DNA from 2 places in the Streptomyces fagopyri genome. Region 1 is predicted to be linked to the other one. Evidence: riboswitches for the same ligand, from Rfam matches in the RefSeq annotation. Region 1 holds a riboswitch; the other holds the start of a gene.
The links. A riboswitch is a leader RNA that binds a small molecule or an ion and turns the genes downstream of it on or off. The one in region 1 is predicted to bind S-adenosylmethionine.

Region 1 (11,106 bases):
CGCGCAGTAGGAGTAGATCCACAGCAGTGGCAGGTGGGAGGCGTCCATGCCGAGGATCGCGATGGCGGCGACCATCACCAGCGTGGTGGTCAGCACGGAGATGCCCGCGGTCATGCCCATCTTCAGCAGCAGCGTCTGGGTACGGCTGATCGGCACGGTGGGGCGGCGGGTGTGCCAGGGGCCGATCTCGGTGTCGGCGTAACCGAGCGCGGTGTCCACGCCGTTGTTGATGACGTTCGCTCCCAGGAACCCGGCCAGGACCAGCAGCAGCGTGTAGTAGAAGGCGGTCAGGCCCAGGCCGCTGTGCTCACCGATGGGGTGGCCGACCTCGGTGGTGACCGTCACCGGGTCGGCCAGCAGCAGACGGGTCGTGGAGTCGGCGTCCGCGGCCGCGGGGGAGGCCGTGAGCCGCTTGCCGACGGTGAGCGAGGCCTGCTGGGCGGTCTGCTGGGCGATCCGGCTCGCCAGTGAGGAGCCGAGGCTGCCCAGACCCGGGTTGGTGAGGACCGTCAGTTTCGGCCGGGCCGTCGCGTCCGAGGTGGTGAGCGCGGTGACGGAGGCCGTGAAGTCGGCGGGGACGACCAGCGCGCCGAAGATCTTTCCGGCGGTGAGTCTGTCCTGGAGCTGGGCGCGGGTGAGCCGTTGCCAGCGGGCCTTGCCTGAGGTGTCGGCGACGATCGCGCGGGTGAGCTGTGCTCCCAGGTTCGTCGTCTGTCCGGGCATCGGTCTGCCCTGGTCGGTGTCGACGATACCGATGGGCAGGTCGCGCAGGGCGCCGTTCGGATTGAGGATGCCGCCCATGTAGAGGAGGGCCAGCAGCAGTGAGAGCAGCCCGCTCAGCACGGTCGGCAGCAGCCACAGCCTGGGGCGCCGCAGGAGGGCCGCCGCACCGGCCGGGGCAGGGGCGTGGTCGGGAGCGGGCGTGCCGTCGGCGGCCATGGTCCTCCGTGGTTGGGGGTCGGGCGCGGGCGGGACGGGGCGGGCGGGACGCGCCCGCCAGGCCAGGATGCGGGGTGCGGCGCCACCGTGTTCAGCGACTCGCCGGGTGCGGGACCGGGGCGAGCGGAGGGCGCCCGCGCCCCGGCGGTCGTATCCGCGGTCGTCGTACCGGTCGTACCGGTCGTATCCGCGGTCGTCGTCGTACTCGTCGTACTCGTCGTACTCGTCGTACTCGTCGTGCGAGCGCGCCATCACGCGGCCCGCGGACGACCATCCCCATGGCCGATCGCCGCCCCTGTCACCCCCCACCCCCTTGGACACCGTGACCGTCCTGGGTACGGTTCCCGCACCATCCCACCCCTCCCCGGAGCCGAGACATGACAGACCGTGCCGACCAGACCATCGCCGCGCTGCGCGGCGGACACGACTACCTGACCTCCGTGGTGCACGGGCTCGCCACCGCCGACCTCACCCGGCGCTCGGGCGCGTCGGAGTGGGACGTGTCCCAGGTCCTCAGCCACCTGGGCAGCGGCGCGGAGATCGGCCGCGCGACCCTGGAGGGCGCGCTGAACGGCACCGGACCGCGGGACGGCGATTTCAACAAGTCCGTGTGGGCGCGCTGGGACGCGATGTCCCCGGCCGAGCGCGCCGAGGGATTCGTGCACGCCGACGAGCGGCTCGTACGCGCTTACGAGGCGCTGGACGCGCGGGCCCGTGAGGAACTCCGCGTGGACCTCGGCTTCATGCCGGCACCCGTGGACGTCGCGACGCTGGCGGGCCTGCGGCTCAGCGAGTTCACCCACCACACCTGGGACGTCGAGGTCGCCTTCGACCCGACGGCGGTGCTGCTGCCGGTGGCGACCGAGCCGCTCCTCACCCAGGCCGGCCTCCTCATAGGGTTCCTCGGCAAGGCGGACGCCCTGGGCGGCCGCCACGCCCGTATCGCCGTGCGGACGGTCTCTCCGACGCGTTCGTTCGGGCTCGACCTGGGTGACTCGGTCGCGCTCGTCGACGAGCCCGCCGAGCCCGACGCCGTACTGAGCGCCCCGGCCGAGTGGTGGCTGCGTCTCGTCTCCGGCCGCCACGCCCCCGCCCACACCCCGGCCGAGGTGAACCTGAAGGGGGACGCCCTCACGCTGGACGACCTGCGACGCGTCTTTCCCGGCTTCTGACCCGCGAGGCCGTCCGGGGGAGGCTTCGCGCGCTTCCGGGCCGTGGCGCGGGCGGGTGCGCCGTGTCACGGCCCTGCAGCCGGTCCCCGGGGCCGTCGCTCACGGTCCTGCCGGGCCGCCCGCCGCACGTGAACCGTCATGGGGGGCCTCTGGGGGCGGCAGCAAGTCGTGCAGCTGCTCGTACCGCTGCGCGCAGGCCGTTCGGGCGATGGCCTGCGAGACGGCGTCGGCCAGCGGGCGCGAGGACTCGCTCAGCAGCGTGCGCGCCTTGTCCGTGAGCGCCACCTCGATACCCCGTTTGTCCCCGCACGCCGAGCGCCGCGTGATCAGGCCCGCGTGCTGCAGACAGGCCACCTGATAGGTCAGCCGTGTCTTGGGGCGGCCCAGCAGTTCGGCGATCTGTGTCATGCGCAGGCTGGAGCCGGGCTGGTCGGCCAGCAGGCACAGCACCAGGAACTCGTCGTGCGAGACACCGAGGGCGTCCTTGACGTGAGCGCGCAACTGCTGCTCGATCGCCCCGGCCGCCGCCAACAGCCGCATCCAGGACCGCAGTTCGCTCGGCAGCAGGCCGTCGTCGGCCGCCTGCTCGTGTTCGGGCAGGTCAGCGGGGGCGAGGAAGTCGGCCATGGTGTCACAGTCTACCGGTTGTCCAAATTTGAAGAACGGGCTAGCCTGTGATCGTCCAAATTTGGATGACTCCTGGTTGTCCCACGGCCCGTGCGCCACCTCTCATCGTTAACCGTCTGGAGAACTCTCATGACCGTCGCCGTCGAAACCGGCCTGTGGCAGCTCGACCCCGCCCGCACCAGCGTCGTCATCCGGCACAAGACGATGTGGGGACTGGTGACGGTGAAGGGCGTCTTCGCCGCTGTCGCCGGGGAGGGCGAGGTGCGGTCCGACGGGACCGCCCACGGCACCGTCACCCTGGACGTGGCGTCCCTCGACACCAAGAACGGCAAGCGGGACAAGCACCTGCGCTCGGCCGACCTCTTCGACGCGGAACGGCACCCCACGATCACCTTCGCGGTGGACGACGCGGTGGTCGCCCAGGACGACACCGTCGCGGTGACCGGGCAGTTGACCGTGCGCGGCGTCACCAGGCCGCAGCCCGTCGTCGCCCGTGTCACCGCGGCGAGTGCCGAAGACGTCACCCTCGTCGCGGAGTTCACCGTGGACCGCGACCAGTTCGACATGGGCTGGAACCAGATGGGCATGCTCCGCGGCCTGACCACTGTCGTCAGCACCCTCGTCTTCACCCGCGTCAAGGGCTGAGCCGGCGGATCACCGCCCGCCGTCCGTGCGGCGGCGGGCAGTGGCCGTCCCGGGTCCGCGTTCTGCCGGGCAGGCGGACGACGGCGTCCGGCGAGAGAGTCTGACGAGCCGTCAGACCAGTTGCGTCGCCTCACGGAAGACCGGATGGGCGCCCAGTCGGCGGACGTAGTCCCGCAGACGGCCGTACGGGGAGAGCGCGTCCTCCGCGCCGAGGCGCGTGAGGGCCACCCACAGGTCGACGTCCGCGGCCGTCAACTCGCCACCCAGCACATGTGTCCGCGCGGCGAGCCGCTGATCCAGCGAACCGAGCGCGGCCGACCGTGCCGTCGGCGGGGCGTCCGGGGTGAGGCCGCGGTCCAGGAAGGCGCGGAACGTGTCGATGTCCGCGGCGAGGGACGGCGGATGCAGCCGGGGGAGCCCGGCGGCGTCGCGGCAGCCCGGAAGTTCACCGAGGTCGCGCAGGATGTCGGGGGTGTGGTTGCTGACGATGCGTCCGCTCCAGCGGTCGCACAGTGCCGGCGCGGTGAGCGGACCGTCGTAGTGGTGCCAGGTGGCCTCGTACGCCGCCCGCAGCGCGACGCGGGCGTCCGGTGTCCCGGAGGGCCCCGTCAGCAGCGTGGTGGTGACCGAGTCACGCAGTCCCAGCAGCCCGAGGGTGATCGAGACGCGCAGCGAGCGCGGACAGCCCTCGGAGAGGTACAGCTGATAGCGGTGCGGCGCGGGATAGAAGCCGCCGGCCGGACCGACACCGATGCGGCTGCGGATGCGGTGTCCACGCGAGGGTGCGGCGGCCCGGGGGGACGCGGCGGCGACCGCCCCCGTGGCGGGTGAGGCCGGGGCGCGGCGGGTGGAGGCGGGGGCGGCCGGACTGAGCGAGGCTGTCTCGGGCATGACTCTCCAGGGGGACGACGAAGCCCTGCCACCCGGGGCGGCAGCGGCGGGACGGGGTGACTGCGCTGACGTACCGTCCGGACCGCGGACCAGGGCGTGTCACGAAAGCCGCGGATGCCTCACGACTCCTGGTGCGCCCTCTCCCCGCACCGGGCGGAACCCCGGTCACGTCCGGTACACGGACTTCCGTCCGGCACGCCGAGAGCACGCACCGGACTCCGCGAGGCCCGCCCTCCGGGCGGCCGACGGGACTCTCCCCACCCGCCTAGCAGGCGCTGGAGACCCGCTGCAGATCGATGTGCAGGCGCCTGGTGAGACCGCTCGTGCCCTTTCCGGTCATTCCTGTCGCTCCCGTGTCCGGGGCTCGCGAGAGGCGAGACCACGCTTGCCCCACCGCTCCGGCGGGACCCGGTCGTCACCCGGGGCACCCCGTCGCGGTGGAAGGGTTGCCTGTCAGCGGGCCGGGGCCGATCAACCGCGACGCACGGAGGGAACCGGGCGAAGGGCGCTGACAATCGTGACCGTCCCCGTCAGTCTCGGTCCGCTCCGTGGGCTCGTCAAGAAGGCACCCGCGCGGTCTCACCACGTGGTCGTCCGGGCTTCCGAGCGTCGACACCCGTTCCTGGCCGTGCCTGACCCACGCCGGATCGGACCGGAGCAACTCCGGTGAGCACGAGGCCCCATGGGCCGGAACGGTGACGGTGACCGCGATGCACGCGGGCCAGGGGAAGACCGCCTCCCGCTCCCGTGGCCGAGCCGAGGCCGGCCGGGCCGCTGGATCGTCTCGGCGATCGTGCTGGCCCTGGTCGCCCAGATCGTCCACGGCCTGGCGACCCACCCGTTCTTCGAGTGGGACAGGTTCCAGTACTGGTTCCCGCGTCCCGACCGGCAGGCGTTCGCCGGCTCCCCGGCCACCGCCGCCGAGACGATCAACGACTTCGTGCAGGCCGACGCCTCCGACGGCTTCATCCTCGTCCCGCACATCACCCCCGGCGGCCTCGACGCCTTCGCCGACACCGTGGTCCCGCTGCTCCAGGAGCGCGGTGTGTTCCGTACGGAGTACGAGGGCACCACCCTCCACGACCACCTGGGCCTCGCCCACCCCGACACCGCGGGCACCCGGGGACGGCCGGGTCCGCCGGTGATCAGCTGACGTCGAGGTAGTCCCGGAGGGCCTCGGAGCGTGAGGGGTGACGCAGCTTGGACATCGTCTTGGACTCGATCTGGCGGATGCGCTCGCGTGTCACCCCGTACACCTGCCCTATCTCCTCCAGCGTGCGGGACTGGCCGTCCATGAGGCCGTAGCGCAGCGAGATGATTCCGGCCTCACGCGCGGTCATGTTCGCCAGGACGGCCTGGATGGCGTCCTTGAGGAGCAGGAAGGTGACCATGTCCGCCGGCGAGATGGTCTCGCTGTCCTCCAGTACGTCACCCAGTTCGGTACCGCCCTCCTCGCCGAGGGGGGTGTGGAGGGAGACCGGCTCCTTGGTGTAGTTCTCGATCTCGGTGATCTTCTCCACGGGCACGTCCAGCTTCCTCGCGAGTTCCTCCTGGGTCGGATCGGCCCCCGTGTCCTGGATGAACTCCCTGCGGACCTTGGCCATCCTGTTGATGACCTCGACCATGTGGACCGGAATGCGGATGGTCCGGCTCTGGTCCGCCAGAGCACGTGAGATCGCCTGCCGGATCCACCAGGTCGCGTAGGTCGAGAACTTGAACCCCCTGGCGTAGTCGAACTTCTCCACCGCGCGGATGAGACCCGTGTTGCCCTCCTGCACCAGGTCCAGGAAGAGCATCCCGCGCCTGCTGTAACGCTTGGCGATGGAGACGACCAGACGCAGGTTCGCCTCCACGAGATGGGACTTCGCCCGGTGCCCGTCAGCGGCCAGGATCTCCAGCTCCCGCCGGAACCCCGGGTCGATGCCCGGCTCCTCCAGGAGCCTGCGCTCGGCGAACAGGCCCGCCTCGATGCGCTTCGCCAGGTCCACCTCCTGCGCGGCGCCGAGCAGGGGGACCCGGGCGATCTGCTTGAGGTAGTCACGTACCTGATCGACCGAGGCACCGGAGGAGGTGAGCCGGGGACCGGGGGCGTCGTCGTCCTCCTCCGTGTGCGCCACGGGCCGGGGCGGCTCCTCGTCCCACGCCTGGGAGTCCGTCTCCATGGCCCTCAACTCCTGTCCGGAAGCGGTCGGAGGAACTGCCCGGCGCGGGGCTGCGGCTGGGCCGTCACCCGTTCGGGATGGCCGCGGCGATCACGCCGCCGAGGCGACCGCCTTCGGGGCCCGTGTCGACTGGCCCGTGCAGGAGGGCGAGCAGGTGGCGCACGTCGTCGTGGTGCAGACCGTGGCCGGCTCGCCGAGGACAGGGAGCGTCGTGGCGGGCCGACCGGAATTCCCGTACCCCGGTCCGACGTGATGGAGCGTCCCGGAGTGCCGGAGGACGATCGCGCGCTGCGCGAGGAGGTCCGGGCGTACCCCGAAGGTCGTGGACAGGACGTCGGCGAGGGACTTGCCCTTGAAGTGTACGTCGGGGGCGTCGCGGTTGTACTGCGCTCCGTGACAGACCCGGCACGCCGCGCGGCGCCCGGCGGATCGCGCCGGGCGGCGGCCCGCACGGCGGGCACGCGTCCTTCCGGAGTGACGCCGTCGGTGGACGCGAGGAGCGCGCGCGGGCGGTGAACGCGACGCGTGCACCCGAGGAGTGGACCCGTGTGGCGGACGCGAGGAGTGCACGCGTGCGGTGGACGCGCCCCGATGCGTGCGGGGGCGCCGGCGGCCCGGTCCGGCGGTACGAAGGTCCGGCCCGGTACGCAACTCGGGAGAGTGCGGGGCCGGGTGCGGCCCTGTTCGGAGCCGTGGGCCCACAAGTGGGGGACGGCCTCCGGCGCGTTCGCCCTCACGGGAGTGATCCTCCGGCGACGCCGGTCCCGTGGGACGGCTCTCCGCCGTACCGCTCGCGTACCTGTCGTGTGGGACGGCTCACCGCGCTACCGGTAGCGCGGGGACGGCCCCCGGCCGTCCGTCCCGGTCCTTCCGCTCAGCCGACCTCGGCGAGCTCGCGGACGCTCCGCGGACGCTCCGGCGTGTGCTGGTGACGGTGGCGGCACAGCCACACGATGTCGCGGCCGAACGACCAGACCAGCAGCCCGAGCGCCAGCAGCACCGCGGCCGTGTCCCCCTCCCGGGGCAGGATTCCGGCCCCGGCGACCAGCAGCACGATGCCCTGAAGGGCCGCCACGGTCTTGCGGGCCATGCTGTGCGGCAGTGCCGCGTTCAGCCAGGGGAGGACCCGGGCGGCGGCCACGAACACGTACCGCATGGTGCCGATCAGCAGCACCCAGGGGCCGAGCGACATCGAGACGTACACGCTGAGCACGAGGATCAGGAAGGCGTCGACCTCCATGTCGAAACGGGCGCCGAGGGCGGTCGAGGTGCCGGTGCGGCGCGCGACCTTGCCGTCGACCCCGTCGAGGATCAGGGCGACCGCCGTGAGACCGACGAGCAGGGAGACCGGGGGCGAGCTCTGGAAGGAGTCCGCGACCAGCGCGGTGACGCCGCCGACCAGGATCGCGCGGCCGAGGGTCACCCGATTGGCCGGTCCGAAGGAGCGGGGGCGTGAGCGGCGCAGGGCGCGGGTCAGGACCGCCCAGGTGGCGATCGCGAAGGCCAGGCCGGTCAGCCAGCCCGCGGGCCCCATCCCGATCGCCGTGCCCAGCAGAGCCAGCACCAGGAGCTGCACACCCGCTCCCACCGTGGTCTCCTGAGCCAGGAGCCTCGCGTCGTACGTGTTGTTCAGGGCCACCGCACATCCTCCGGCCATATGACAGAGTCGATCAACGCCGCGTACTGAGCGCGGCTTGTCACCGCTCCGTACGTGAAGATCTGCTCGATCGTTCAGGGGGACGCTCATGGAACTCACAGCTCGCGCCTTCTGGCTGGGCTCGCCCGGCCACGGCGAGATACGCGAGGTGGCCCTGCCGGCGCCCGCGAAGGACGAGGTGCTGGTGCGCACGCTCTACTCCGGAGTCAGCCGGGGCACCGAGTCCCTCGTCTTCCGCGGCGGCGTGCCGGAAAGTCAGCATGCTTCGATGCGTGCACCGTTCCAGGACGGCGATTTCCCCGCACCGGTGAAATACGGCTATCTGAGCGTCGGCCAGGTGGAGGAGGGCCCGGCGGGCCTGCTGGGCAGGACCGTGTTCTGCCTGTATCCGCACCAGACCCGCTACGTCGTCCCGGCGAGCGCCGTGACGGTCGTACCGGACTCGGTGCCGGCGGCCCGTGCCGTTCTCGCCGGGACCGTGGAGACCGCGGTGAACGCCCTGTGGGACGCGGCTCCGCTGGTCGGCGACCGGATCGCGGTGGTGGGCGGCGGCATGGTCGGCTGCTCCGTCGCCGCGCTCCTGGCCCGCTTCCCGGGCGTACGGGTCCAGCTCGTCGACGCCGATCCCCAGCGCGCCGGCATCGCCCGCGCCCTGGGCGTCGACTTCGCGCTGCCCGCGGAGGCCGCCGACGAGTGCGACCTCGTCGTGCACGCCAGCGCCACCGAGGCCGGACTCACCCGGGCACTGGAACTCCTCGCCCGCGAGGGGACCGTCCTGGAGATGAGCTGGTACGGCGACCGGCGGGTCAGCCTCCCGCTGGGAGAGGCCTTCCACTCCCGGCGCCTGGTCGTACGCAGCAGCCAGGTGGGTTCCGTTTCGCCGGCTGCCCGGCCCGGCCGCACGTACGCGGACCGGCTCGCGCTCGCCCTCGAACTGCTCGCCGAGCCCGCCTTCGACGCTCTCGTCACCGGAGAGTGCGACTTCACGGAACTGCCCGGCGTGATGGCGAAACTCGCCTCCGGATCGATACCCGGGTTGTGCCATCGCGTCGTCTACGACGGGGTCTGAGCACCGGGCGACCGGCCTGACCTCAGAAGACTGCGAAGAAAGGGGAACAGGCAGCTGAACAAGGAGAACGGGGCAGCCGTACTACACGGCATGGTCCCGGCAGGGGATCAGACGTGCCGCACCTGGAGGGTCGTCCGTTGTTCAGCATCACCGTCCGCGATCACCTGATGATCGCCCACAGCTTCCGTGGCGAGGTCTTCGGGCCCGCGCAGCGCCTGCACGGAGCGACGTTCCTGGTGGACGCCACGTTTCGGCGCGCCGAACTGGACGACGACAACATCGTCGTCGACATCGGTCTGGCCACCCAGGAACTCGGCGCCGTCGTGAGCGTGTTGAACTACCGCAACCTCGACAACGAGCCGGACTTCAAGAACACGAACACCTCGACGGAGTTCCTGGCCAAGGTCGTCGCCGACCGCCTCGCCGAGCGCGTGCACGCCGGGGCACTGGGCGAAGGCGCCCACGGGCTCTCGGGCATCACGGTCACCCTGCACGAATCACACATCGCGTGGGCGAGTTACGAGCGTGCCCTGTGACCGACACGACCATCGGCCCGCCGGCCGCGAACAGCGACCGGTCGTCCCTGAACTACGTGCCCGTCCAGCACACCGCTCTCAAGAATGCGGCGATCATCCCCATGTCCCTGCGCTCCGTGCACTTCGTGATGCCGGGCGGCGTCGACGACGCGTCCGCGCCCAGCGGCGGCAACGCCTACGACCGGCGGCTGTGCCTGGACCTCCCCGGCTTCGGCTGGCAGGTCCACCGGCACGCCGTCCCGGGTGACTGGCCGCGGCCCGCGGCCGCCGCCCGTACCGAACTCGCGCGCACCCTGGCCGAGTTGGAGGACGACACGGTCGTCCTCCTCGACGGCATCGTCGCCTGCGGTGTCCCCGAGATCATCGTCCCCGAGGCCGAACGGCTGCGTCTCGTCGTCCTGGTGCACCTGCCGCTCGGCGACGAGACCGGACTCGCGCCGGCCGTGGCCGCGGAGCTGGACGCGAAGGAACGCACCACCCTGCGGGCCGTGCCCGCCGTCGTCGCCACCAGCGAATGGGCGGTGCGCCGGCTCGTCGCCCACCACGGACTCGCCCCCGACCGTGTGCATGTCGCCGCCCCCGGCGCCGACATCGCCCCGCTGGCCTCCGGCACCGACGGCGTCTCGCGGCTGCTGTGCGTCGCCGCCGTCACCCCGCGCAAGGGCCAGCACCGGCTGATCGAGGCCCTCGCCACCGTCACCGACCTGCCCTGGAGCTGCGTCTGCGTCGGCGGACTCACCCAGGACCCGGCGTACGTCGCCCAACTGCGCGGTCTGATCGAGAAGTACGGCCTCGGCGACCGGCTGCACCTCGCCGGACCGCAGGCGGGCGCGGAACTCGACGCCAGCTACGCCGCGGCCGACCTCATGGTCCTCACCTCGTACGCCGAGACGTACGGCATGGCCGTCACCGAGGCGCTCGCCCGGGGCATTCCGGTGCTGGCGACGGATGTCGGCGGCCTGCCCGAAGCGGTCGGCCGCGCGCCCGACGGCGGGGTGCCCGGCATCCTCGTCCCCCCGGAGAACCCGGCCGCCCTGGCCGTGGAACTGCGCGGCTGGTTCGGCGAGGCCGATGTGCGCCGCCGGCTGAAGGCGGCCGCCCGCGGCCGGCGCGCCGCACTCGACGGCTGGGCCGCCACGGCCCGCAGCCTGGCGGGCGTGCTGGCACGGCTTCCGCAGGAACCCCGGAGGGCGGCATGAAAACGACGGCGACCGGTGCGGACGCTCCCCGGCAGGGGGCGCCGCGTACCGCCGGGACCGATACCGCGGGCGCGAGCGTGAAGCAGGTCGTTCCCGGGGCGGGCCCCACCCCGGGCGGTTCCGGCGCACCGGGACGGCGCGCGGACACGCCCGACGACGACATGCCCCGTTACGCCCCCCAGTGGCTCCAGTTGCGGGAGGGCGCCGAC
Region 2 (11,106 bases), 4.6 Mb from region 1:
CCAGCTTCACCCAGCCCGTGGGGCGCAGCACATAGGCCGCGGCCGCCACGTCCAGCGGATCCGCGGCCGGGGGCGGCGCACCGGAGTCGAGGGCGTCGACGATCTCCGGCTGCGCCTCTCTGAGCTTCTCTCCGATGCGCTGCCGGAAGAGCGGGTCGGTCTCCAGCGCGGCGGCCATCGCGTTGCCGGCGAACTTCGCCCGCCGGTTCGGGGCGAACCGGGCGTACTGCCGCAGCTGGACCGGCAGTTCGGCGACGGTCAGACCACCGAACCCGTCGGAGACGATCTGTACGACACGGCGGCGCACGCCGTCGGGCAGCGGACGGTCGAGCACCTCGGCGGCGCCGTCGTCCGGCTCCCCGCCCGTGGTCTCCGCCATCGGTCGCTCCATCGTCCGTGCGGGGCCGCTCCCTCAGGAGCCGGCGCCCGGCCTGTCCACCAGTTCCACCTGATCCACCGCGTTGCACCAGCGACAACGCACCGACTCGATGGTCTCACTGACCACCTCGCGCTCCTCCACGCTCGGCTCACCGGCCAGGTCGAGGTGCACGTACTCGACGACCTTGGACGAGCGGGTCACGTCGAAACGCGTCAGATTGCCGCACAGGGTGCAGCGCCAGCGGGTCGCGGCGGTCGGAAGGGGAACCGTCATGTGGCAGTCGCTTTCCTTCTGGTGTCCGTGTGGCTCGTAACCCTACGGCCTGGCGGGTACTCGACGCTCGGCCGTCCACAGCGGCGAGGCACTCTGTGTGCATCGGTCCGGTTACGTCATGCTCTGCAACATGATCGGCAACTGGAGTACGACGGTCGGCAGGACGGTGCGGGCCCAGTCCGCGCCCGTGACGTACGGGCTGATCGTCGTGTGCTGCGTGATCTTCGTGATCGGCCCGGCGTCGGGGTTCAATCCGACCTACGGCACCGGGGACGCGCTGGTCGTCGCGCAGCGGGCCTACTTCCGTCGCTGGGGCGTGGTGCCCGCCGACCTGCTCAACGGGACTCCGGGCGCCCTGCTGACCCCCGCCACGGCCCTGTTCATCCACGGCAGCTGGCTCCACCTGCTGGGCAACATGCTCTTCTTCTACGTCTTCGGCGCCATGACCGAGGAACGCATGGGCCACTTCGAGTTCGCCCTCTTCTACGTCGGCTGCGGCTATCTCGCGCTGGTCGGTTACGCGGTCGCCAACTCCACCTCCGAACAGACCCTGGTCGGTGCCTCGGGAGCGATCTCCGCGGTCCTCGGAGCGTTCCTCTACCTGTTCCCCAAGGCCCGGGTGACCAGTCTCTTCCCGTTCCTCTTCTTCCTGCCGCTGCGCTTCCCCGCGTGGATCGTGCTGCCGTTCTGGGCGGCGCTGCAGTGGCTGGCGGCGGGCCGCAGCCCCTCGGGGCCCGGGGTCGCCTATCTGGCTCATCTGGTGGGCTTCTCGCTGGGCTTCCTCTACGCGTGGGTGCGCTTCCGGCGGCCGACTAGAGTGAAAGTCCCAGCAGCGGCCCCCGAGGGAGAAAACCAGCCGTGATCACCGCGATCGTGCTCATCAAGACCAGCGTGGACCGGATCCCCGAGATCGCCGAGTCGATCGCCGCGCTGGACAGTGTCAGCGAGGTCTTCTCCGTCACCGGTACGTACGACCTGATCGCCATGGTCCGGGTCAAGGCCCACGACGACCTGGCGGACGTCATCCCGGGCAGCATCAGCAAGATCCCGGGGGTCGAGGGCACCGACACCCACGTCGCGTTCCGCACGTACTCGCAGCACGACCTCGAAGCCGCGTTCGCGATCGGCCTGGACTCCTGACCCACCGCGCGGCCTGAGGGCCACCGCTCGGGGCCACGGCCCGGGAGTCACCATCCGGGGGCCGCCCCCGGGCGCCCAGCGAGGGGCGCAGGCTGACGGGCGCGGCGGGCCACGTGACCGGCCACGCCACTCACCCGGTCCCCCACTCCACCCTGCCCCGCCTCATCCGCGCCGTGACGCGCCCTCCGCGGCCGCCGGTGTCAGACCGCGGGCACGCAGCGACCGCCCTCGGTCCGGTAGCGCCACTGCGCACCGTCGCGTACGAGCTCCTTCACGGCGCGCACGAAGCGCTCCACGTGCTCGTCCGGGGTGCCGGCTCCGAAGCTGACGCGGATCGCGTTGAGGGACTTCTCGCCGGGCGCGGCCTCGGGGGCCCCGCACTCGCCCTGGGTCTGCGGGTCGCTGCCGAGGAGCGTGCGCAGAAGCGGGTGCGCGCAGAAGAGACCGTCGCGCACCCCGATGCCGTACTCGGCGGAGAGCGCGGCCGCGAAGTGCGAGCTGTTCCACCCCTCGACGACGAACGAGATGACGCCGACCCGGGGCGCGTCGTCGCCGAACAGGGACAGCACGCGCACGGCGGGCACCTCGGCGAGCCCCTCCCGGACCGTGCGGATCAGGTGCCGCTCACGGTAGACGATCCGGTCGAAGCCCTCCTCGGTGAGCGCCTTGCAGGCGGCGGCGATGGAGTAGGCGCCGATGACGTTGGGGGACCCCGCCTCGTGCCGGGCCGCGCTCTCGTGCCACTCGACATCGACGCCGCCGTCCGCGCGCCGGGCGACCTTGCGGCTGGCGCCGCCGCCGGCGAGGTACGGCTCGGCCTCGCGCAGCCAGTCGGAGCGGCCGGCGAGGACTCCGGAACCGAAGGGCGCGTACAGCTTGTGCCCGGAGAAGGCGACCCAGTCGACGTCGAGGTCACGGACGGACACCGGCCGGTGCGGGGCGAGCTGGGCGGCGTCCAGGACGATCCGGGCGTCGTGGGCGTGCGCGGCGGCGGCGAGCTCGCGCACCGGCCACAGCTCACCGGTGACGTTCGAGGCGCCGGTGACGCAGACGAGGGCCGGTCCCCGGGGATCACGGCCGGCGAGGGCGCGCTCCAGGATCGCGACGGCCTCCCCCGGGCCGCGGGGCGCGTCGAGGTACGTGACCCGCGCGTCCTGCCACGGCAGCAGCGAGGCGTGGTGCTCGGTCTCGAACACGAAGACCTGGCATTCGGCCGGAAGGGCGGCGGCGAGCAGGTTGAGCGAGTCGGTCGTCGACCGGGTGAAGACGACCTGGTCGTCCTCGCGGCAGTCCAGGAACTCCGCGACGGTCACGCGGGCGTTCTCGAAGAGGTCGGTGGACAGCTGCGAGAGGTAGCCCGCCCCGCGGTGCACGCTGCCGTAGTACGGGGCGTACGCGGCGACGTCGTCCCAGACGCGCTGGAGGGCCGGGGCGCTGGCGGCGTAGTCGAGGGCGGCGTACGTGACCTCCCCGCCGGTGACGAGCGGGACGCTCACATCACGGCCCAGAACGGGCAGCGGGGCACATACGGACCGGTCGGCGGCAACGGTGGAGACAGACATGGCGCACTCCTGTGAGAGGCAGGCGAAAGCACCGCGCGAGCGGGGGCGTACGGAGGTACGCGCGGGCGGCTCGGCGCAGGTGAGGGTGAGAACAAGAAGGGGTGTGCGGAGGCGGGGCTCTACGCCCTAGCGCATTCGCTTGCTCACAGAGGGCTCCCTCGAACGACCAGGACCCCTGGGATTCTCGAGGGGTCCGCGCTTGCCGCAGACCTCGCTGCCTACGGCCTGGTCTTCACCCGGGGCACCCCGCCACGGACGGAGGGTTGCCGGACAGCCGGCCGGGGCCTGATGGCTGTCGCTCATGACCTGATACCGCATCCTGCCACACGATCTTGCCGACGCAACCCCAGCGTCCACATACCGGTACGCGCCCCAGCCGCGGCTACCCGGCCCGTCCGTACTCGGGGGCTGCCGCCCCCGGACCCCCGCATCGGCCTCACGGGCCGTGTCCCCGATCGCCGGACGGGTCGATGGTGCGAGCCCGCGCCGGCGATCTCCAGCCCGTCCGGCGTTCGAGGACGAGTCCTTCGGGCGGATGCCGTGGGCGGGCTACGCGTTGGTGGCCGTCACCCAGCGGTCCAGGACACCGCGCGCCGCCCCGGAGTCGATGGCCCCGGCCGTCTTCACCATCGCGACCCGGAGCTGGTCCACCAGGGACGCGTCCGTCGGGGACAGCGCCACCAGCGCGGCCGCCGCGTTCAGCACCACGGCGTCCCGTACCGGCCCCGTCTCACCGTCCAGGACACGGCGGGCGACCTCCGCGTTGTAGGAGGCGTCGGCACCCCGCAGGGCCTCCACGGGCACGAGGTCGAGCCCGACGTCCCGCGGATCGAACCGCTCCTCGGTCACCTTGCCGTCCCGCACGACCCAGACCCTCGACGTCGCCGTGGTGGTCAGCTCGTCCAGCCCGTCGTCACCGCGGAAGACCAGCGAGGAGTTGCCGCGCTCGGCGAAGACGCCTGCCATGATCGGCGCCATCCGGGCGTCCGCGACACCCACCGCCTGCGCCCTCACCCGCGCGGGGTTGGTCAGCGGGCCGAGGAAGTTGAAGACCGTCCGGATCCCCAACTGCCCGCGCGCCGCGGCGACATGACGCAGCGCCGGGTGGAACTTCACGGCGAAGCAGAAGGTGATCCCGGCCTCCTCGGCGACCTCGGCCACCCGCTTCGGCGTCAGCTCCAGGTTGACGCCGAGCTTTCCCAGCACGTCCGAGGCACCGGATGCCGAGGACGCGGCCCGGTTTCCGTGCTTGACGACCTTCGCGCCGGTCCCGGCCACCACGATCGACGACATCGTGGAGATGTTCACCGTCTTCGCGCCGTCACCGCCGGTGCCGACGATGTCGACGGTCTCGCCCGGGACCTCGATCACCTTGGCGTGCTCGTACATCGTGCGGACCAGGCCGGTGATCTCCTCGACCGTCTCGCCCTTGGCCCGCAGCGCCACCACGAAGCCGGCGATCTGCGCGTCCGTCGCCTCGCCGCTCATGATCCGGTCCATCGCCCAGGCCGTGTCGTCCGCGCTCTGGTCCCGGCCGTCGAGCAGGCCGTTCAGTACGGCGGGCCAGGAACGGCCCGCCGCGATGTCGCCTCCAGCGGGGGTCACAGCACTCATATGCCGCTCCTGGGTTCGTGGACAGGTACAAGCAGGGTCCACCCTATCCAGCCCCGGGCACGGCAAAGAGCCCCCGTCCGGGCAATGGACGGGGGCTCCTGCCGTGGCGATCAGTGGGACCGGTGAGAACCGGCCAAAGGATCAGTGGTGACCGTGGCCGCTCGTGATCTCCTCGTACTCCTCGACCGTGGGCTTGGGGATCTGGCTGTTCTCCCCGTAGAAGCCCTTGCTGAGCTTGGCCCGCAGTCGCTGCGCGCCGTTCACCTTGCGCTCCACACCGTTCTCGTCGACCACCGGGCCGATCTGGGCGGGCTGGTACTGCTCGTGCGCGGTGAGCGTGTGCAGGGCCTCCTGGCCGAGCGGCTCGTGCACCTCGATGAACTCACCGTGCGGCAGGCGCTTGATGATGCCCGACTCGCGGCCGTGCAGCACCTTCTCCTTGTCGCGGCGCTGGAGGCCGAGGCAGATCCGCTTGGTGGCGATGAAGACGAGCACCGGCACGACGAAGAACGCGATCCGGACGAACCAGGTGATCGAGTTGATCGACAGGTGGAAGTGCGTGGCCCAGATGTCGTTGCCGCCACCGACCAGCAGGACGAAGTACCAGCTGATCCAGGCCGCGCCGAAGGCGGTACGGGTCGGGACGTTGCGCGGGCGGTCCAGGATGTGGTGCTCGCGCTTGTCGCCGGTGACCCAGGACTCGATGAACGGGTAGACCGCGATCGCGACCAGGACCAGCGGGAAGATCACCAGCGGGATGAACACACCCAGGACGAGCGTGTGACCCCAGAAGTTGATCTCCCAGCCCGGCATGACACGGATCAGGCCCTCGGAGAAGCCCATGTACCAGTCCGGCTGGGCGCCCGTGGACACCATGTCGGGACGGTACGGGCCGAGCGACCAGATCGGGTTGATCGAGGCGATCGCCGCGATGGCCGCGATGGCACCGAAGACCAGGAAGAAGAAGCCTCCGGCCTTGGCCATGTAGACCGGCAGCAGCGGCATGCCGACGACGTTCTTGTTCGTCTTTCCGGGGCCCGCGAACTGCGTGTGCTTGTGGTAGAAGACCAGGATCAGGTGGCCGACGACCAGGCCGAGCATGATGCCCGGCAGCAGCAGCACGTGCACGGAGTAGAAGCGGGCCACGAAGTCGCCGCCCGGGAACTGACCGCCGAAGAGGAAGAACGAGAGGTACGTGCCGACGATCGGCACGGACAGGACCGCGCCCTCCATGAAGCGGACACCGGTGCCGGAGAGCAGGTCGTCCGGGAGCGAGTAACCGGTGAAGCCGGTGAACATGCCCAGGACGAACAGCAGGAAGCCGAACAGCCAGTTGACCTCACGCGGCTTGCGGAACGCACCCGTGAAGAACACGCGCATCATGTGCACGAACATGCCGGCGAGGAAGATCAGCGCCGCCCAGTGGTGGATCTGCCGGATCAGCAGACCACCACGCACCTCGAAGGAGATGTGCATGGTCGAGTTGAACGCCTCGGACATCAGCTGACCCTGGAGCGGGACGTAGCTGCCGTGGTACTCCACCTCGTTCATCGACGGGTGGAAGAACAGCGTCAGGTACACACCCGTGAGGATGATGATGAGGAAGCTGTACAGGCAGATCTCACCCAGCATGAACGACCAGTGGTCGGGGAAGATCTTGCGCATGTTGGCCTTGGCCAGGGAGTAGATCCCCAGGCGGCCGTCGGCCCAGTCGGCCACCCGCTCACCGGCGGGCGCCTTCTCGCGCGAGCGCGAGTCGGAGGTGGTGGTAGTACTCATCCGCGCTCCCAGAAGGCAGGACCGACGGGCTCGTCGAAGTCGCCGAGCGCCTCGAGGTAGCCCTCGTCGTTCACACCGATGCGCAGCTGCGGCAGGGCATGACCGGCCGGGCCGAAGATCACTCGGGCACCGTCGGAGAGGTCGAAGGTGGACTGGTGGCAGGGGCAGAGCACGTGGTGCGTCTGCTGCTCGTACAGGGAGATCGGGCAGCCGACGTGGGTGCAGATCTTCGAGTACGCCACGATGCCCTCGTGCGACCAGGCGAGCTCGCGCTTGTCCTTGATGTTGTCCGGCTGGAGCCGGACGATCATCACGGCCGCCTTCGCGATCTCCTGCTGGAAGTCCTCGTCGTTCTCCTCGAGGCCCTCGGGCTTGACGAAGGTGAGCGAGCCGACGGCGATGTCGGAGGGACGCAGCGGCTCGTTCGTGTTCACGTTGACGAGCAGCTTGCCCTTGGACCAGATGGTGTGGCGCAGCTTGGTTCCCGGCAGCGGACCGAGGTCGCGCAGCAGCATGACGCCGGAGAGCGGGAACAGGGCCAGCGCGCCGAACATCGTGGTGCGGATCAGCTTGCGGCGGCCGAGCGCGGACTCCTTGGCACCCTGCTTGAAGTCGGCCAGGACCTTGGCCTTGACCTCGGGCTCCGCCTCGATCGGGTGACGCTCGTCGGCGATCTCCACGTCGGACATCAGGGTGCGGGCCCAGTGGACCGCACCCGCGCCGATCGCGAACAGCGCCACACCGAGCGTCATACCCAGCGCGAAGTTCAGCGCGCTGATGTGCCCGAGCGGGAAGACGAAGATCGACTTGTCGTTCGGGATCGTCACGTACGACGCGATGAAGGCCACGGTGGCCAGCATCGACAGCGTGAACAGCATCGCGACCACACGCTCGGACCGCTTGGCGGCCCGCTCGTCGATGTCCTGGATGCGGTGCTCGTGCGGCGGCAGTCCCGGGTCCGCGAACGGGTTGTCCTCGTTCGCGACGGCTACTGCGCCGTGACCGTGCTCGTCGGCCCGCTCAGCGGGCAGGTTCTCTTCTGGAATGTCTTGGCTACTCATGACTTCTTGGCCTTTGCGGTCCGAGCGGCGACCCAGACGGCGACGGCGACCAGGGCGCCAAGACCGAAGATCCAGCCGAAGAGGCCTTCACTGACCGGCCCGAGGCCGCCCAGTTCGAGACCGCCCGGGCTCTCGGTGTTGTCACCGTTGACCGCGTCGAGGTACGCGATGATGTCCTTCTTGTTCTTCTCCGACAGCGTGGTGTCGGGGAAGGAGGGCATGTTCTGCGGGCCGGTCTGCATGGCCTCGTAGATGTGCTTGGGGTCGACACCCTCAAGGCTCGGCGCGAACTTGCCGTGTGTCAGCGCGCCGCCCTTGCCGGTGAAGTTGTGGCACTGCGCGCAGTTGGTGCGGAACAGCTCGCCGCCCTTGGCGATGTCCGCACCCTCCGGGCTGACCTGGCTCTTCGTCGGGACCGTGGGACCAGCGCCCAGCGAGGCGATGTACGCCGCGAGCTGGTCGATCTCGGCCTGCGAGTAGATGACCTTCTTGCGCGGGATCTGAGCGCCCGGCTGCTGGGCCGGCATACGGCCGGTGCCGACCTGGAAGTCGACCGCCGCGGCGCCCACACCCACCAGGCTCGGCCCGTCGGAGGAGCCCTGACCGCCGGTTCCGTGGCAGCTTGCGCAGCCCACGGAGTAGAGCTTCTTGCCCTCGTCGATGGCAAGGGACTGGGCGGTGGTGTCGGCCTGCGCCTTGCTCGCGGGTGCGAACGCGGCGTACAGCCCCCCGGTGGCCGCCAGCGCGAGGAGTAGGACGACGACCGCCGCCAGCGGATGGCGTCGTCGTGCGGAGAGCTTTTTCACGGATTACCCCGGTGTCAGGATCTTCTGCGTCGATGCTTCTGGATGTTTCGGGCTGCGGGCCCGATTACTTGATCATGTAGATCGTGGCGAAGAGGCCGATCCAGACCACATCGACGAAGTGCCAGTAGTAGGACACGACGATGGCGGCGGTCGCCTGCTCGTGAGTGAACCTCTTGGCCGCGTAGGTGCGGCCGAGGACCAGCAGGAAGGCGATGAGTCCGCCCGTCACGTGCAGGCCGTGGAAGCCGGTGGTCAGGTAGAACACCGAGCCGTACGGGTCGGAGGAGAGCGAGAGCCCGTCCTTCTTGACCAGTTCGGTGTACTCGAAGATCTGACCACCGATGAAGATCGCACCCATCACGAACGTGACGGTGAACCACATCCGGAGCTTCTTCACGTCCCCGCGCTCGGCGGCGAACACGCCGAGCTGGCAGGTCAGGGAGGAGAGCACCAGGATCGTGGTGTTCGTCGCGGAGAACGGGAAGTTGAGATGGCCCGCCATCTCCTTCCAGTGATCCGGTCCGGTCACCGATCGCAGGGTGAAGTACATCGCGAAGAGGGCCGCGAAGAACATCAGCTCGGAACTCAGCCAGATGATGGTTCCGACGCTGGTGAGGTTCGGTCGATTGACCGACGGGTGCGCGTGCCCGGTTTCTACTGTCGTTGCTGTCGCCACGACCGACATTATGTCGGTCGCTTATCCCGCCCTCACCCCGGGGGGTGCCGTTCGGGGTGTCTGTGGGGTGTGTCCAGCCCGTATGGCCCATCGAAGCCCTGTCCGAACCGGTGTTGACGAGGTGTGTGAAGGAGTAGCATCCGCGCCATCGGTACCAGGAGTTGCCGACCAATGCGGTGCTTCTCAGATGCGTGGAGGAACAATGCAGCCGACCGCCACGGTGCTGGTCTACAGTGACGACTCCAACACCCGGGGGCAGGTGCGGCTGGCGACAGGCCGCAGACCGGCCTCCGACGTTCCCCAGGTCGAGTTCATCGAGTGCGCGACGCCCGCCGCGGTCCTGAAGGAGCTGGACAGGGGCGGCATCGACGTCTGTGTGCTGGACGGTGAGGCCGTTCCGATGGGCGGCATGGGAGTCTGCCGGCAGATCAAGGACGAGGTCTTCAACTGCCCGCCCGTCCTGGTGCTCATCGGGCGCCCCCAGGACGCCTGGCTCGCCACCTGGAGCCGCGCGGACGCCGCGGTGACGCTGCCGGTCGACCCGGTGGAGTTCGCCGCCTCGCTGGCCTCTCTCCTGCGCCGCAAGGCCCTGCTCGGCGCCTGAGCGCGCGGCGGGCGGTCCGCGGCGGCCGCGGGCCGTCCGGGGCCCGGCACGCCGTCTCCCGCGCCCCCGCGGGGGCGCGGGGCCGCGGCGCCGTCTCACACGGACTCGGGACGCAGGCGCGCCTTCTCGGCCACCGGCGGGCCGTCGGGGGTGCCGCCCATCAGGGCGCTGCCGTTGCGCCAGCTCGCCCAGGAGACGTTCCAGTCGCCGAACCCGTTGTCGAACGCCGCCATCTGGGCGCCGTTGGAGTTGACGACCTTCACGATGTCGCCCACCCGCACGTGGTTGAAGAACCACGCCGCGTTGCTGGTGCTCATGCCGGTGCAGCCGTGACTGACGTTGGCGTATCCCTGGGAGCCCACGGACCAGGGCGCCGCGTGGACGTACTCGCCGCTCCAGGTGACCCGGGTCGCGTAGTACACGGGCAGGTCGTAGGAGTCGGCGGAACCCTCGGCGATGCCGACGGTGGTACCGCGCATCCGTACGAGGTACTCCTTGCTGAGCACCACCTTGACGCCGTTGCGCGTCTCGAAGCCGGGCTTGCCGGTGGTGATGGGGATCTTGTTGATCACCGCGCCGTTCTTGTACACCGTCATGACGTGGGTGCCGGCGTCCGTGAGGGCGACGAACTGGTCGCCGATGGTGAGGGTCAGGGGCTTCGCGTCGCCGCCCCAGAGCCCGGCGCCGACCTTGACGCCCTTGAGGTTGCTGTGCGCCTGGATGGTGGCGTGGGCGGGCCAGTACTCCTTGGGGCGGAAGTGCAGGGTCTTGTCGTCCACCCAGTGCCAGCCGCCTTCCACGGCGGGCGTCGAGTCCACCCGCAGGGCCCGCTCGACGATCGTACGGGCGGCCTTGTCCTTGACGGGGGCGCTGAGTTGGGCGGTGACGGGCTGTCCGACGCCGTACTCGCCCGCGTCGGGCCCGAAGGTGACGCCGAGGGTCTTCTTGGCCTTGGGCGTGGTGGTGTCGAAGCCGATGGACTTGCGGCCCTGGGCGCCGTCCTCGTCCTCGGTGCTCACCTGCACCGTGTAGTGGGCGCCCGCGGCCAGCGCCGAGGTGCTGTGCCAGCGGGTGCCGTCGGCGGCCAGCTCGCCCGACACGTACCGGCCCGTCGCGTCCGTGGCCGTCACATCGGTGATGCGCTCGTCGTCATCCTTGACGGTGATTTCGAGCGGCTTGTCCGGGTCCACCTTGCTGCTGTCGCCTTCGACC

Region 2: another riboswitch for S-adenosylmethionine. It lies ahead of GFH48_RS28785 (aminotransferase class V-fold PLP-dependent enzyme); the one in region 1 lies ahead of GFH48_RS40095 (putative leader peptide).

Annotation. Positions count from the first base shown of each region.
Region 1 covers NZ_CP045643.1:2,062,249-2,073,354, reverse strand. Annotated here, with positions in the region: gene GFH48_RS08865 (YhgE/Pip domain-containing protein) at 1-939, opposite strand, end outside; gene GFH48_RS08860 (maleylpyruvate isomerase N-terminal domain-containing protein) at 1,317-2,111, shown strand; gene GFH48_RS08855 (MarR family winged helix-turn-helix transcriptional regulator) at 2,211-2,738, opposite strand; gene GFH48_RS08850 (YceI family protein) at 2,868-3,383, shown strand; gene GFH48_RS08845 (glutathione S-transferase C-terminal domain-containing protein) at 3,495-4,274, opposite strand; gene GFH48_RS40095 (putative leader peptide) at 4,540-4,614, opposite strand; SAM riboswitch class IV at 4,651-4,797, opposite strand; partial or broken gene GFH48_RS08840 (F420-dependent methylene-tetrahydromethanopterin reductase) at 5,158-5,427, shown strand; partial or broken gene GFH48_RS08835 (RNA polymerase sigma factor) at 5,420-6,457, opposite strand; gene GFH48_RS08830 (CDP-alcohol phosphatidyltransferase family protein) at 7,311-8,075, opposite strand; gene GFH48_RS08825 (zinc-dependent alcohol dehydrogenase) at 8,182-9,162, shown strand; gene GFH48_RS08820 (6-pyruvoyl trahydropterin synthase family protein) at 9,300-9,698, shown strand; gene GFH48_RS08815 (glycosyltransferase family 4 protein) at 9,695-10,897, shown strand; gene GFH48_RS08810 (class I SAM-dependent methyltransferase) at 10,894-11,106, shown strand, end outside.
Region 2 covers NZ_CP045643.1:6,664,516-6,675,621, reverse strand. Annotated here, with positions in the region: gene GFH48_RS28805 (NYN domain-containing protein) at 1-379, opposite strand, end outside; gene GFH48_RS28800 (hypothetical protein) at 413-652, opposite strand; gene GFH48_RS28795 (rhomboid family intramembrane serine protease) at 783-1,514, shown strand; gene GFH48_RS28790 (Lrp/AsnC family transcriptional regulator) at 1,511-1,792, shown strand; gene GFH48_RS28785 (aminotransferase class V-fold PLP-dependent enzyme) at 1,993-3,354, opposite strand; SAM riboswitch class IV at 3,545-3,661, opposite strand; gene trpD (anthranilate phosphoribosyltransferase) at 3,904-4,968, opposite strand; gene qcrB (cytochrome bc1 complex cytochrome b subunit) at 5,110-6,747, opposite strand; gene qcrA (cytochrome bc1 complex Rieske iron-sulfur subunit) at 6,744-7,808, opposite strand; gene qcrC (cytochrome bc1 complex diheme cytochrome c subunit) at 7,805-8,614, opposite strand; gene ctaE (aa3-type cytochrome oxidase subunit III) at 8,679-9,299, opposite strand; gene GFH48_RS28755 (response regulator) at 9,493-9,894, shown strand; gene GFH48_RS28750 (L,D-transpeptidase) at 9,990-11,106, opposite strand, start outside.